One region of the Arthrobacter sp. E44 genome, then DNA from elsewhere that is predicted to be linked to it. Evidence: riboswitches for the same ligand, from Rfam matches in the RefSeq annotation. Region 1 holds a riboswitch; the other holds the start of a gene.
The links. Region 1 has a riboswitch for glycine ahead of cycA (D-serine/D-alanine/glycine transporter). Riboswitches for the same ligand answer to the same signal wherever they lie in the genome.

Region 1 (7,391 bases):
CCCTGTCGCCAAACTGCTTGATGTCCACGATGTAGCATTCCTGCTCCAGCAGGTATGCCGCCACCGCCTGGACAATGCCAAGGGCATCCGGGCAATGGAAGGTCAGCACGAATTCCTTGCCGGTTTCGGGAACCATGGCCTGGCGCTGTCCGGCCGCGGCCGTGCCCGCCTGCGATGTGCGGGTTTCCGTGCCGATCACCGCTTGACCCGCTCTTCCCCCACTTCTGCGGCGGCACCCGGACGGGAAGCCTTGCCGGATGCGGCGTCGGCGAAGTCCTGGTCTGCCTGCAGTTCAGCCTGGAACGTGGCAAAACGGGCCTGGTGTGCGGGCCGGCGGCGGAGGACGAACCATGCGGCGCCCAGCAGGATGAACCAGACCGGGGTGACCAGCAGGGCCACCAGGGTGTCTGGCTGGGTGGTGAGGGTCCAGATCACGAAGCCGAAGAAGGCGAAGACCACCCAGACCATGGCAATACCGCCGGGCATCTTGAACTTCGATGCGTCGTGCAGGTGCGGCCGGCGGCGGCGGAAGGCGATGTAGCTGGCCAGGATGATCGACCAGACAAAGACAAAGCAGACAGCGGACACAGTGGTCACCATGTCGAAGGCCTTGCCCACGTCCTGGCCCGCATACATGAGGACGACGCCGGACAGCAGCAGCACGCAGGAGAGGAACAGTGCGTTCTGGGGCACCTTCCGCCGGGACAGTTTGCCAAAGACGTCCGGAGCGTCGCCTTCCTGTGCAAGGCCGAAGACCATGCGTGAGGTTGAGTAGATGCCGGAGTTCGCGGAGGACATTGCGGAGCTCAGCACCACGAGGTTGACCACGGTGGCGGCGGCACCCAGGCCCGCCAGGGAGAACATGGCGATGAACGGGCTGTGGCCTGCCCTGAACTCGGTCCAGGGGGTGACAGCCATCAGGATGATGAGGGCACCTACATAGAAGAGCAGCACGCGGATGGGGATGGAGTTGATGGCCTTGGGCAGGTTCCGCTCAGGGTTCTTGGCCTCGGCCGCGGTGGTGCCCACCAGTTCGATGCCCACGAAGGCGAAGACTGCGATCTGGAAGCCGGCCACGAAGCCCATGAACTCGTTCGGGAAGAATCCGCCGTGGCTCCACAGGTTGGTGAAGGTGGCAGGGCCGGCGTCGGACTGGAAACCGGTGAAGATCATGAACAGGCCAACAATGATCAGAGCTGCAATGGCAATGATCTTGATCAGAGCGAACCAGAACTCCGTCTCGCCAAAGGCCTTGACGGTGGTGAGGTTCAGCAGGAGCAGGATGGCCACGGTGGCCAAGCCGGGGATCCACAGGGGCACCCCGGGCCACAGTTCACGGGAGTAGCCCGCGATGGCAATGACATCAGCGATGCCGGTGATGACCCAGCAGAACCAATAGGTCCAGCCCGTAAAGAAGCCGGCCCAGGGGCCCAGCAGGTCTGCGGCGAAATCGCTGAACGACTTGTAGTTGAGGTTGCTGAGCAGCAGTTCGCCCATGGCACGCATAACGAAGAACAGCATGAAGCCGATGATCATGTACACGAAGATCACCGAGGGGCCGGCTGCCGAAATGGTCTTTCCGGAACCCATGAACAGGCCGGTGCCGATTGCGCCGCCAATGGCGATCAGTTGGATGTGGCGGTTGCTGAGCTGCCGCTCCAGGTGCGGGGCTCCGCTTCCGGGGGACGTCGGGGAGTGGGTCGTCATTGAGGAACTCCATCGTTCGAGCGGCACCCGGGGTGTCGCAAAGATTGGATTTCCTCCCCGCTCTGTCTGGGACCTGAGAGTTTCCACGCGCCGGGATGGCGTGCTTGCACCGTCGGTGAGCCAGGACAGGGCCTGGCTGCTTTCCAGAGTTGCCTCACCGCGGCGGTACGTGGGCCTGAGAGTTTCCTGGGGAGGGTTTGCTCCTACGGCGCCTGCTGAACGTACCGGCAGGGCTCTCCCGCCGCAGGTCAAAAGCGTTAATTGGTAAATCAGTGTTCAGTTATCGGAGTGCATCCGCTGTGGACTTCAAGCCGCACGGTGCATTTCGGGGCCTCCGGTAATCACAGCCGGCGACGGAGCGCCCAGCGTTCTTTGGGCCAGTTCCGCTGCCCGGCCGGATCACGGGGTTCAGTGTGGCGTCCGTCACGAACAAAAGTCAAGCCCGGCATTACGGTCGCCGCGTAACGCACCTGTACTTGCCAGCGCGCTGCATGGCGGACCGATTTGCTCTCCGGGGGCGCCATCCTGTAACTTGTGAGCCGAATCACCCATATTTCAATAAGCCTTTCGAGCTGTGGCGGGAGAGTTCTCCCGGCCATCACCGGGCAGGCGCCGTAGGAGCAAATCCTCCCCAGGAATCTCTCAGGCCCATGTACCGTCACGGCGAGGCGACTCTGGAAAGCAGTGCTGCTCCGGCAGCGCTCACCGACGGTGCAAGCAGGCCCTGGCTGGGTTTGCGGAATCTCTCAGGTCCAATACAGAGCGGGGAGGGACCCGATCCATGCCGAGCCACCCGTGGCCGGCCAAACCTGGAGTTCCTCATGACGATTCAATCCCAACCGTCTGTCTTTGCGGACCGGCACATTGGTGCACGCCGCCAGGCTGACGTCGACACCATGCTCAAGGCCGTTGGCTATGACAGCGTTGACGGCCTGGTGGACATCGCTGTCCCCAGTTCGATCCGCCAGTCCAAGCCGCTCGCGCTCAAGGGCGCCCTGAGCGAGGTTGAGGTGCTTGCGGAACTGCGCAGGCTCGCCGCCAAGAACAAGACTGCCGTGCAGATGATCGGCCAGGGCTACTACGACACCATCACCCCTGCCGTCATCCGACGGAACATCCTGGAAGCCCCTGCCTGGTACACCTCCTACACGCCGTACCAGCCCGAAATTTCCCAGGGCCGGCTGGAGGCGCTGCTGAACTTCCAGACCATGGTCCAGGACCTGGTGGGCCTGCCCATCGCCAACGCCTCGCTGCTGGATGAAGCCACCGCCGTGGCCGAAGCCGTACTGATGATGCGCAGGGCCAATAAGGCCAGCGGCCAAAACGCTGGCGCCCGCGACGGCAAGACCGTGCTGGACGCCGACGTCCTGCCGCAGACCATCGCCATCGTCAAGGGCCGCGCCGAGGCGCTCGGCTTCGAGGTGGAGGTCGCCGACCTGTCCAAGGGACTCCCTGAAGGCGCGATCAACGGGATCGTGCTCCAGCAGCCCGGCGTCTCCGGCCGCGTCTTCAACCACGCCGGCGTCATCGCCGAAGCGAAGGAGCGCGGCGCGCTGGTGACGGTGGCCGCTGACCTGCTGGCCCTGACCCTGATCACCCCTCCGGGCGAGCAGGGTGCCGACATCGCCGTCGGCTCCACCCAGCGTTTCGGGGTGCCGCTGTTCTTCGGCGGCCCGCACGCCGCCTACATGGCCGTGGCCAAGGGCCTGGAGCGTTCCATGCCCGGCCGCCTGGTGGGTGTTTCCAAGGACGACGCCGGCCTCCCGGCCTACCGCCTGGCGCTGCAGACCCGCGAGCAGCACATCCGCCGCGAGAAGGCCACGTCCAACATCTGCACGGCGCAGGCGCTGCTGGCCATCGTGTCCTCCTTCTACGCCGTCTACCACGGCCCGGACGGCCTGAAGGCCATCGCCGAGCGCGTCCACAACAACGCCCGCGTCCTCGCCACCACCCTCAAGGCCGCCGGACGGGAACTGGCCACCGAGACGTTCTTCGACACTGTCACCGTCTCAGTTCCCGGCAAGGCCGCAAAGGTCATCACCGCAGCTGAAGCGCGCGGCATCAACCTGCGCTACATCGACGCCGACACCATCGGTGTCTCCACGGATGAAACCACGACGCCGGAAATCCTGTCCGCGATCGCCGTCGCCTTTGGTGCCGGCCCGGTGGTGGACGCCGAGGGCTTCGACCTCCCCGCAGAGGTACTCCGGACCTCCGAGTACATGCAGCACCCGGTGTTCAACACCCACCGGTCCGAGACGCAGCTGCTGCGCTACATCCGTAAGCTCTCAGACCGCGACCTGGCGCTGGACCGCACCATGATTCCGCTGGGCTCGTGCACCATGAAGCTGAACGCGACCGCCGAGATGGAAGCCATCTCCTGGCCCGAGTTCGCCTCCATCCACCCGTTCGCCCCGGACTCCCAGACCGAAGGCTGGCGCGAACTGATCAGCGGCTTGGAAGCCGACCTGGCGGAAATCACCGGCTACGACCAGGTGTCCCTCCAGCCCAACGCCGGGTCCCAGGGCGAGCTCGCCGGCTTGCTGGCCATCCGCGGCTACCACCGTGCCAACGGCGACACCCAGCGCAACGTCTGCCTGATCCCCGCCTCCGCCCACGGCACCAACGCCGCCTCCGCCGTCCTGGCCGGCATGAAGGTCGTCGTCGTTGCCACGGCCGCCGACGGCACGATCGACCACGAGGACCTGTACGCGAAGATCGAGGCGAACAAGGACGTCCTCTCGGCGATCATGATCACCTACCCGTCCACCCACGGCGTCTACGACGCGGACGTGACCGAGATCTGCGAGGCTGTCCACGCGGCCGGCGGCCAGGTCTACGTTGACGGTGCCAACCTGAACGCCCTTGTGGGCCTGGCCCAGCCCGGCAAGTTCGGCGGCGATGTGTCCCACCTGAACCTGCACAAGACCTTCTGCATCCCCCACGGCGGCGGCGGACCCGGCGTCGGTCCGGTTGCAGCCAAGGCGCACTTGGCGCCCTTCATGCCCGGCGATGCCAATAAGGCAGCGCACCAGGAAGGGCACGGCGTGGCCATCAGCGCCTCCAACTTCGGGTCCGCGGGTGTCCTGCCGATCTCCTGGGCCTACGTGAAGCTCATGGGCGGCGAGGGCCTGACCGAGGCCACCAAGGCAGCCTTGCTCGCAGCCAACTACGTTGCCGTTCGTTTGAACGAGTACTTCCCGGTTCTCTACACCGGTGAAGGCGGACTCGTTGCGCACGAATGCATCCTGGACCTGCGCGAGCTCACCGCCAAGACGGGCGTCACCGCGGAGGACGTCGCCAAGCGCCTCATCGACTTCGGCTTCCACGCCCCCACCTTGGCCTTCCCGGTCGCCGGCACCCTGATGGTGGAGCCGACCGAGTCCGAGGACCTGGCCGAGATCGACCGCTTCATCGAGGCCATGATCACCATCCGCAAGGAAATCGACCAGGTGGCCAACGGCGACTTCACTGTCCAGGACTCACCGCTGCGCAACGCACCCCACACCGCGTCCGCCGTCGTCAACTCCAACTGGGACCGCGCCTACCCGCGCGAGCAGGCTGCCTTCCCCGTCCACCACCTCAAGCAGGACAAGTACTTCCCGCCGGTGGGGCGCATCGACGGCGCCGGTGGAGACCGGAACCTGATCTGCTCCTGCCCGCCGCTGTCCGAGTTCGAAAACTAAGGATTCCCCATGACTGAGAACTACACGGCTCTTTATGAAGAGCACAAGAAACTGGGCGCCTCCTTCACCGACTTCGGTGGCTGGCAGATGCCGCTCAAGTACGGCTCTGAACTGGCCGAGCACCACGCCGTCCGCAAAGCCGCGGGCCTGTTCGACCTCTCCCACATGGGCGAAGTCTGGGTCACCGGCCCCGAAGCCGGCGCTTTCCTGGACTACGCCCTGGTGGGCAAGTTGTCCGCCATCGCGGATGGCAAGGCCAAGTACTCGCTGATCTGCAACGAGGACGGCGGCATCATCGACGACCTCATCACCTACCGTTTTGGCGACGAAAAGTACCTGGTGGTGCCCAACGCCGGCAACGCCCCCACCGTGGCGGCTGCGCTCGCCGAGCGGGCAGCCAACTTCGATGTGAAGGTGGAGGACGCTTCGGCGGCCACCTCCCTCGTCGCAGTCCAGGGACCCAAGGCCGAGGCCATCCTGCTCAAGCTCACGGATGAATCCCAGCACGCCCTGGTCACCGACCTGAAGTACTACGCCTTCAACGAGCTGACCATCGCAGGACAGGACGTCATCCTGGCCCGCACCGGCTACACCGGCGAAGACGGCTTTGAGCTCTTCCTGCCGAATGAAGGCGCCGCTTCCCTGTGGGAGTCCGTGGCCCAGGCCGGCGAAGAGTTTGGCATCATTTCGTGCGGCCTCGCATCGCGCGACTCACTCCGCCTTGAGGCCGGCATGCCGCTGTACGGCAACGAGCTGTCGCTTGAGCGTTCACCGTTCGACGCCGGCCTTGGCCCCGTAGTTGCGCTCAAGTCCAAGGAAGGCGACTTCATCGGCCGGGCCGCACTTGAGGCAGCCAAAGAGTCCGGTTCCAAGCGCAAGCTCGTCGGCCTGAAGGGCCTCGGCCGGCGCGCCGGCCGGGGTGGCTACCCGGTCCTCAAGGACGGCAACGTGGTGGGCGAAGTGACCTCCGGCCAGCCCAGCCCGAGCCTTGGCTACCCTGTTGCGCTTGCCTACGTCGACGTCGAGCACGCCGGGCTGGGCACCGCGCTGGACGTGGACCTCCGTGGAAAAGCCGAGCCCTTCGAAGTTGTTGCCCTGCCGTTCTACAAGCGCCAAAAGTAGCTCCGGCGCTTCCCACTCTTGAACACCAAACTTAAGGAAAAACACCATGGCTAAAGTTGCCGCTGAACTGAAGTACTCCGCCGAGCACGAATGGATCGCCGCTGACGGCTCCGGCCCGTCCGTGGTTGGTGTGTCCGCTGTTGCCGCCGAAGCACTGGGCGACATTGTCTACGTGGACCTGCCCGAGGTTGGCTCCACGGTGACCGCAGGTGAGACCTGCGGCGAGATCGAGTCCACCAAGTCCGTTTCAGACCTGTACTCCCCCGTTACGGGCGAGGTCACGGAAGTCAACGACGACGTCGTCAGCGACCCCGCCGTGATCAACAACGACCCGTACGGCGCCGGCTGGCTCTTCAAGGTCACCGTCACCGAAGAGGGCCCGCTGTTGTCCGCAGAGGAATACGCCGAAGCAAACGGCGGCGAACTGTGAGCGCGGCCGCTGACACCGCAGTGTTCGAGCAGGTAGTCTCCCCGAGCCTCAACGCGGGCCTTTCCGCGTTGGACCCGGAGGTCGCAGCCAAGATCGACGACGAACTGGTCCGCCAGCGCGATGGCCTGGAGATGATCGCTTCGGAAAACCACACCGCCGTGGCCGTGATGCAGGCCCAGGGTTCCGTGCTGACCAACAAATACGCCGAGGGCTACCCGGGCAAGCGCTACTACGGCGGCTGCGAGCACGTGGACGTCATCGAGCAGCTGGCGATCGACCGGGTGAAGGCCCTGTTCGGTGCTGGCTACGCCAACGTCCAGCCGCACTCCGGGGCCCAGGCCAATGCCTCGGTGATGCACGCGCTGATCAAGCCCGGCGACACCATCATGGGCCTGAACCTGGCCCACGGCGGCCACCTGACCCACGGCATGCGGATCAACTTCTCC
Region 2 (7,391 bases), on a different contig from region 1:
AGGCTGTGAGACGGTCGTCACTATATGAATGGCGTTCATTTAGTATGGGGGTGCCCGGCGTGTGATGCAAGACGCAATATGAATCACATTCGTTTGTGACTCGTTTGCGGAATTAGTAAGCTCGCTGATGAATTGTCGGAAGTGCTGCCGCCGCGGGGTCCGCGGCTGGTAGCGTCTGGCATATTGGACCACTTTGAGGAGGATGCATGAAAGCTTCACCCACACTGACCAACAACCTGCAGGCTGTCCTTGCAGACCTGATTGAGCTCCATGTCCAGGGAAAGCAGGCGCACTGGAACATCGTGGGCACCAACTTCCGCGACCTTCACCTCCAGCTGGACGAGATCGTGGACGCCGCCCGCCAGTTTGCCGACGACACCGCCGAGCGGATGCGGGCCCTGCATGCGCTTCCGGACGGACGCAGCTCCACCGTTGCCGAAACCACCAGCCTGGCCCAGTTCCCTGAAGGGCTGATCAGCACCGAGGATGCCATCGAGCGGATCGTCGCCGCCATGGAGGCGGCCGTGGGCACCATGCGCAAGGTCCATGACGAAGTGGACGAGGAGGACCCCACCTCGGCGGACCTCCTGCATGAGTTCATCGCCCGGCTGGAGCAGTTCGCCTGGATGGTGCAGGCCGAAAACATGAAGCCAACCGCCAAGGTCACGGCTGCCGACTCGAAGTAGCGGGCACTTCACGGGGCGCCCGGTGCCGAGGGGATTCCTCCTCGGCCCCGGGCACTTTCTGTTGCCCGGACCGTTCCAGGCGGCCCGGCGGCACTAGACCGCCTTTGGCGCTTTGCGAAGCACGACGGCGGCGAGGACTGCCGCCGCCGCCATCAGTACCAGCCCAATCGCCGCAGTCACGTGCACCCCGGAATCGAACGCCGCGGCGGCAGCGTCCAGGACCGCTCCAGCGAGCGATGCGGGCAGGAGGTTGGCCGCCTCCACCGCGCCCGCCAGTGTTTCTCCGGCGTTGTGCAGGACAGGCCCGGGCAGTGTGCCCTCCAGGCCTGCCGGCAGCCGAAGGTTTTGCTGGTAGGAGGCTGTCAGGATGGATCCCAGGACAGCTGTCCCCAGCAGTGAGCCCACCTCGTAGCCCGTTTCGGAAATCGCCGCGGCGGCCCCTGACTTTGCCGGCGGGGCGGCACCCAGGATGAGGTCGTTGGAGATGGTCTCCGCCGTGCCCACGCCCAGCGCCAGGACCAGGAGGGCTGCCAGCAGCAGCGACGGGCCGCCGTCGTGGTTTCCGAACGTCACCATGCTGTAGCCTGCAGCGCTGAACGCCAGCCCCGCAGCCACCACGTACCCGGGCCGGACCTTGCGGACCAGCGGCACCACCACCAGGCCTGCCACCACCGTGGCCGCCAGCGCGGGGACCATGGCAACTCCTGCCGCGGAGGGGCTCATTCCTTCGAGGAGCTGCAGGTGCTGGGCAAGGAACAGGATGAACCCGTTGAAGGAAAACAGGGCCAGGATGTTGGCGGCAATGGCCATGCTGAATACCCTGTTGCGGAACAGGGACATGTCCAGCAGCGGGTGCTCCAGGCGCCGCTGCCGCTGCACGAACACCGCCCCCATCGCCAGGCCAAAGGCAATCGCCCCCAGACCTGCTGCGCCCGGCCCTTCCGTGGCAACTGCCTTGATGCCGTACACCACGGGCACCATGACCAGCATGGACAGCAGGATGCTCGGGATGTCCACCTTCCCCGGCGCGGGATCCTTCGACTCCGGGACCAGTGCCGGCGCCAGCACCAGCAGGGGAATCATGAGGGGGACCGCTACAAGGAAGACCGCACCCCACCAAAAGTGCTCCACCAGCCAGCCGCCGAAAATGGGTCCCAGGGCCGCGCCGCCGGAGAATCCCGCAGCCCAGATGGCGACGGCAAGCCGCCGGCGGTTGGGCTCGGGAAAGATGTTGCGGATCAGCGACAGCGTGGACGGCATCAGCATGGCCCCGAAGAAGCCCAGGGTTGCACGGCCGGCGATCAGCCACTCCGGTGTGGGGGCAAAGGCCGTGGCGGCAGAGATCGCGGCGAAGCCGAGGCTGCCCATGACCAGGAGCCTCCGGCGCCCGATCCGGTCGCCGAGGCTCCCCATGGATACCAGCAGGCCGGCCAGTACCAGGGGATAGGCGTCCACGATCCAGAGCAGCTGCACCCCGGTGGGTTCCAGGGCGCGCGCAATGGCCGGCAGTGCGAAGGTCAGCGCGGTGTTGTCCACGGCGACCAGGAGCACGGGAAACATCAGCAGGGCCAGCGCCAGCCAGTCACGCCACGGCTGCCGCGGGGCGTTCTTGTCCGCGCCTGTGGGCGCAGGGCTGGTGAAAGTCGTCATGAAATAACTATACCGTCCGGACGGTATAGTTTGAAATGGCTGCCGGTTCCGTCTTCCCGCCCGGGGAAGGGCATGATGGGAAGCATGCCCCGAAAGCCTGTAGCCCGCGACGCGGTCCTTGATGCCTTCGAGTCCCTGTTGATCGAGGTGGGGGAGCGCGCTGCCACCCTTGACGCCGTAGCCCGGAAGGCCGGCGTGTCGAAGGGCGGCCTGCTCTACCACTTTCCCAACAAGGAAGCGCTCATTGCCGTGCTGCTGGACCGACTGGAGGGCCTTGCCCGGGAAGACGCCGATGCCATGGCCTCGGCCGATGAAGGCGCGGCGGCGTACTTCATCCGTTCCTCGGTATGGGCGGACACGCCGCTGGACAGGGCCATCGTCGCCGCCACCAGGCTTGCCGAGGTGGCGCATCAGGAGACACGGCGCCGGTTCGCGGCCATCCAGCAGCGCTGGTTGGACGAGATTGCGGCGGATGTCGGTCCGGGCTTGGCGAAGGCAGTTCTCTATATGGGTGATGGCCTCTACTTCAACGCAATGCTGTCGGTGGCCCCCGCGCCGGCGGGGGGAGCCGCCGCTGACGTGGAGGAACTCCTCGCCGCCCTGGAGCGGCTCCGCAGGTAGGATTTGCCATTTGCCGGGAGGGGTGGGTGCGTAGGACAATGGAGAGTTGTGAGGGCCGCCACCGGCCGTCACGGCCAACAAGTGAATAGCCTTTGATCTGCGGCGGGAGAGTTCTGCCGGAAGTACAGGCAGGCGCCGTAGGAGCAAATCCTCCCCAGGAATCTCGCAGGCCCCTGTACCGCCGCGGCGAGGCGCCTCTGGAAAGCAGCAGGCAGTTGTCCTTCTTCCCTTGGGGAGCGAAAGAACTGCCGTGCTCACCGACGGTGCAAGCGGGTCCTGCCGGGCAGGCTCCGCGGAAACTCTCAGGTCCAATACAGAGCGGGGAGGAACCCGAATAGCTGTGGCGTACCCTGCGCCGCCTGAGTAAATGGAGTTCCTTCGTGTCGGTTACCCCAGCCTCCACCACCTTCGTAGACCGCCATATCGGCGCCCGCCGCCAGGCCGACGTCGACACCATGCTCAAAGCCGTGGGCTACGACACGGTCGATTCCCTGGTTGACACGGCCGTTCCCAAGGTCATCCGCCAGGAAACCGCCCTCCGCCTCCAGGACGCCCTCAGCGAGGTCGAGGTCCTCACGGAGCTTCGGAAGCTTGCCGGGAAGAACAAGACGGCCGTGCAGCTGATCGGCCAGGGGTACTTCGATACCGTCACTCCGCCGGTGATCCGCCGCAACATCCTTGAGTCCCCGGCCTGGTACACCGCTTACACCCCTTACCAGCCGGAGATCTCCCAGGGCCGGCTCGAGGCCCTGCTGAACTTCCAGACCATGGTGCAGGACCTGGTGGGCCTGCCCATCGCCAACGCCTCGCTGCTGGATGAAGCCACCGCCGTGGCCGAGGCCGTGCTCCTGATGCGCCGCGCGAACAAGGCCAAGCCCGCCGCCGACGGCAAGACCGTGCTGGACGCCGACGTCCTGCCCCAGACCATTGCCATCGTGAAGGGCCGCGCCGAGGCGCTGGGCTTCGAGGTGGAGGTCGCCGACCTGTCCCAGGGCCTGCCCGAAGGCGACATCAACGGCATCGTGCTGCAGCAGCCCGGCGTTTCCGGACGCGTCTGGGACCAGTCCGCAGTCATCAGTGCCGCCAAGGAGCGCGGCGCCCTGGTCACGGTGGCAGCGGACCTGCTGGCACTGACCCTGATCACTCCTCCGGGCGAGCAGGGCGCCGACATCGCCGTGGGTTCCGCCCAGCGTTTTGGTGTGCCGCTGTTCTTCGGCGGCCCGCACGCCGCCTACATGGCCGTCCGCAAGGGCCTGGAGCGTTCGCTGCCCGGCCGCCTGGTGGGTGTCTCCAAGGACGACGCCGGTGTTCCCGCCTATCGCCTGGCGCTGCAGACCCGTGAGCAGCACATCCGCCGCGAGAAGGCCACGTCCAACATCTGCACAGCCCAGGCGCTGCTGGCCATCGTCGCGTCCATGTACGCCGTCTACCACGGCCCGGACGGCCTCAAGGCAATTGCCGTAACGGCGCACAGCCACGCCCGTACCCTGGCGGCCTCGCTTACGGCTGCCGGTGTTGAGGTCCTGCACGCGAGCTTCTTCGACACCCTGACGGTCCGCGTCCCCGGCCGCGCTGCCGCCGTCATCGCCGACGCCGAGGCCCGGGGCATTAACCTGCGCAGCATCGACGCCGACACCGTGGGCATCGCCCTTGATGAAACCACGACGCCGGCCATCGTCGCCCAGGTGGGCGACATCTTTGGCGCCACCGTTTCCGGGAGTTCCGTTGGCGGCGGCGAGGGCTTCGGGCTGGAGGCCGCCGTCGAGCGTTCCTCCGACTACCTGCAGCACCCGGTGTTCAACACCCACCGGTCTGAGACGCAGCTGCTGCGCTACATCCGTAAGCTCTCGGACCGTGACCTGGCCCTGGACCGCACCATGATTCCGCTGGGCTCATGCACCATGAAGCTGAACGCCACGGCCGAGATGGAAGCCATTTCCTGGCCGGAGTTCGCCTCCATCCACCCGTTCGCGCCGGACTCCCAGACGGCCGGCTGGCGTGAACTGATCGCCGACCTTGAAGCGGACCTGACCGCCATCACGGGCTACGACCAGGTGTCCATCCAGCCCAATGCCGGCTCGCAGGGTGAACTCGCCGGTCTGCTGGCGATCCGCGGCTACCACCACTCCCGCGGCGACCAGCAGCGCAACATCTGCCTGATCCCGGCCTCGGCGCACGGCACCAACGCCGCCTCCGCCGTGCTGGCCGGCATGAAGGTCGTCGTCGTGGCCACCGCCGCTGACGGCACCATCGACCACGGCGACCTGACGGCCAAGATCGAAGCGAACAAGGACGCCCTGTCCTGCATCATGATCACCTACCCGTCCACCCACGGCGTCTATGACGGCGACGTCCGTGAGGTCTGCGACGCCGTGCACGCCGCCGGCGGCCAGGTCTACATCGACGGCGCCAACCTGAACGCGCTCGTTGGGCTCGCCCAGCCGGGCAAGTTCGGCGGCGATGTGTCCCACTTGAACCTGCACAAGACCTTCTGCATCCCGCACGGCGGCGGCGGACCCGGCGTCGGCCCCGTCGCAGCCAAGGCACACCTTGCACCGTTCATGCCCGGTGACGCGACCACCTGGAACGCAGGTTCCGGCGCCACCGACGTGCCGATTTCCGCCTCCCGATTCGGTTCGGCCGGCGTGCTGCCCATTTCCTGGGCCTACGTGAAACTGATGGGCGGGGAGGGGCTGACCGAGGCCACCAAGTCCGCGCTGCTGGCTGCCAACTACGTCGCCTCCCGGCTCAACGAGTACTTCCCGGTCCTCTACACCGGCGAAGGCGGCCTCGTTGCCCACGAGTGCATCCTCGACCTGCGCGAACTCACGGCCAGGACCGGCGTCACGGCGGAGGATGTTGCCAAGCGGCTGATCGACTTCGGCTTCCACGCCCCCACCCTGTCCTTCCCCGTGGCGGGCACGCTGATGGTTGAGCCCACCGAGTCCGAGGACCTGGCGGAGATCGACCGCTTCATCGAGGCCATGATCAGCATCCGCAAGGAAATCGACCAGGTGGCCAACGGCGACTTTGCCGTTGCGGATTCACCCCTGCGCCGCGCACCCCACACGGCAGCCGCCGTCGTCAGCTCCGACTGGGACCGCGCCTACCCGCGCGAGCAGGCCGCCTTCCCAGCCCACAACAAGCAGGACAAGTACTTCCCGCCGGTGGGCCGCATCGACGGCGCAGCCGGGGACCGGAACCTGATCTGCTCCTGCCCGCCGCTCTCCGAGTTCGAGAACTGAGGCCCGCCGACCATGACTGGGAACTACACGTCGCTGTACGACGAACACAAGAAGCTGGACGCATCCTTCACCGACTTCGGCGGCTGGCAGATGCCGCTCAAGTACAGCTCGGAACTGGCCGAACATCACGCCGTCCGTAAAGCTGCGGGCCTGTTCGACCTCTCCCACATGGGTGAGGTCTGGGTGACCGGCCCGGACGCGGCCGCCTTCCTGGACTACGCGCTAGTGGGCAAGATTTCCGCCATGGCCGTGGGAAAAGCGAAGTACTCGCTGATCTGCAATGAGGACGGCGGGATTATCGACGACCTCATCATCTACCGCCGTCCAGCTGCACAGGACGGTACCGACGTCTTCCTGGTGGTGCCCAATGCCGGCAATGCCGTCGTGGTGGCTGCAGCCCTTGCCGAGCGGGCAGCCGACTTCGACGTTGTGGTGGACGATGCGTCGGCCCGCACATCCCTGATCGCGGTGCAGGGGCCCAAGGCCCAGGAACTGCTGCTGCGCCTGGTCCCGGCCACGCAGCACTCGCTGGTGACGGAGTTGAAGTACTACGCCGCCGTCGAGGTTTCCTTCCTGGTGAGCGGCGCAGGAAAGGAACTCCTCCTTGCGCGCACCGGATACACCGGTGAGGACGGGTTCGAGATCTTCCTGGACAACGACGATGCCCCCGCCCTGTGGCAGGCGTTGATCGCCATCGCCGACGAAGGGGAACTCATCCCCGCCGGGCTCGCCTCCCGCGACTCCCTCCGCCTCGAAGCCGGCATGCCGCTGTACGGCAACGAACTGTCGCTGCAGGGCGATCCATTCGCCGCCGGACTGGGCGCCGTCGTCGCCCTCTCCAAGGAAGGCGACTTCGTGGGGAAGGCTGCGCTGGCAGCCAAAAAGGAAGCCGGCGCCGGCAGCGCCTCCGGCCGCCGCCTCGTAGGCCTCAAGGGCCAGGGCCGCCGCGCCGGCCGCGCGCACTACCCTGTCCTCAAGGATGGCGCAGTCGTCGGCGAAGTTACCTCTGGCCAGCCCTCGCCCACCCTCGGGTACCCCATCGCCATGGCCTATGTCGACGTCGAACACTCGGCACCCGGCACTGCCCTGGACGTTGATCTCCGCGGCAAGGCAGAGCCTTTCGAAGTCGTCGACCTCCCGTTCTACCGCCGCGTCAAGTAAGGTGCCTCTCCGTGGTCGCCTTGGCCCG

Region 2: linked by a shared signal. The riboswitch ahead of gcvP (aminomethyl-transferring glycine dehydrogenase) and the one ahead of cycA (D-serine/D-alanine/glycine transporter) in region 1 are both predicted to bind glycine.

Annotation. Positions count from the first base shown of each region.
Region 1 is NZ_JBHDJA010000021.1:46,740-54,130, reverse strand. It holds gene purU (formyltetrahydrofolate deformylase) at 1-199, opposite strand, end outside; gene cycA (D-serine/D-alanine/glycine transporter) at 196-1,707, opposite strand; glycine riboswitch at 1,861-1,958, opposite strand; glycine riboswitch at 2,276-2,375, shown strand; gene gcvP (aminomethyl-transferring glycine dehydrogenase) at 2,529-5,393, shown strand; gene gcvT (glycine cleavage system aminomethyltransferase GcvT) at 5,403-6,515, shown strand; gene gcvH (glycine cleavage system protein GcvH) at 6,562-6,945, shown strand; gene glyA (serine hydroxymethyltransferase) at 6,942-7,391, shown strand, end outside.
Region 2 is NZ_JBHDJA010000005.1:28,244-35,634, forward strand. It holds gene ACETK3_RS06195 (Dps family protein) at 207-686, shown strand; gene ACETK3_RS06200 (MFS transporter) at 780-2,336, opposite strand; gene ACETK3_RS06205 (TetR/AcrR family transcriptional regulator) at 2,421-2,957, shown strand; glycine riboswitch at 3,051-3,148, shown strand; gene gcvP (aminomethyl-transferring glycine dehydrogenase) at 3,338-6,202, shown strand; gene gcvT (glycine cleavage system aminomethyltransferase GcvT) at 6,215-7,363, shown strand.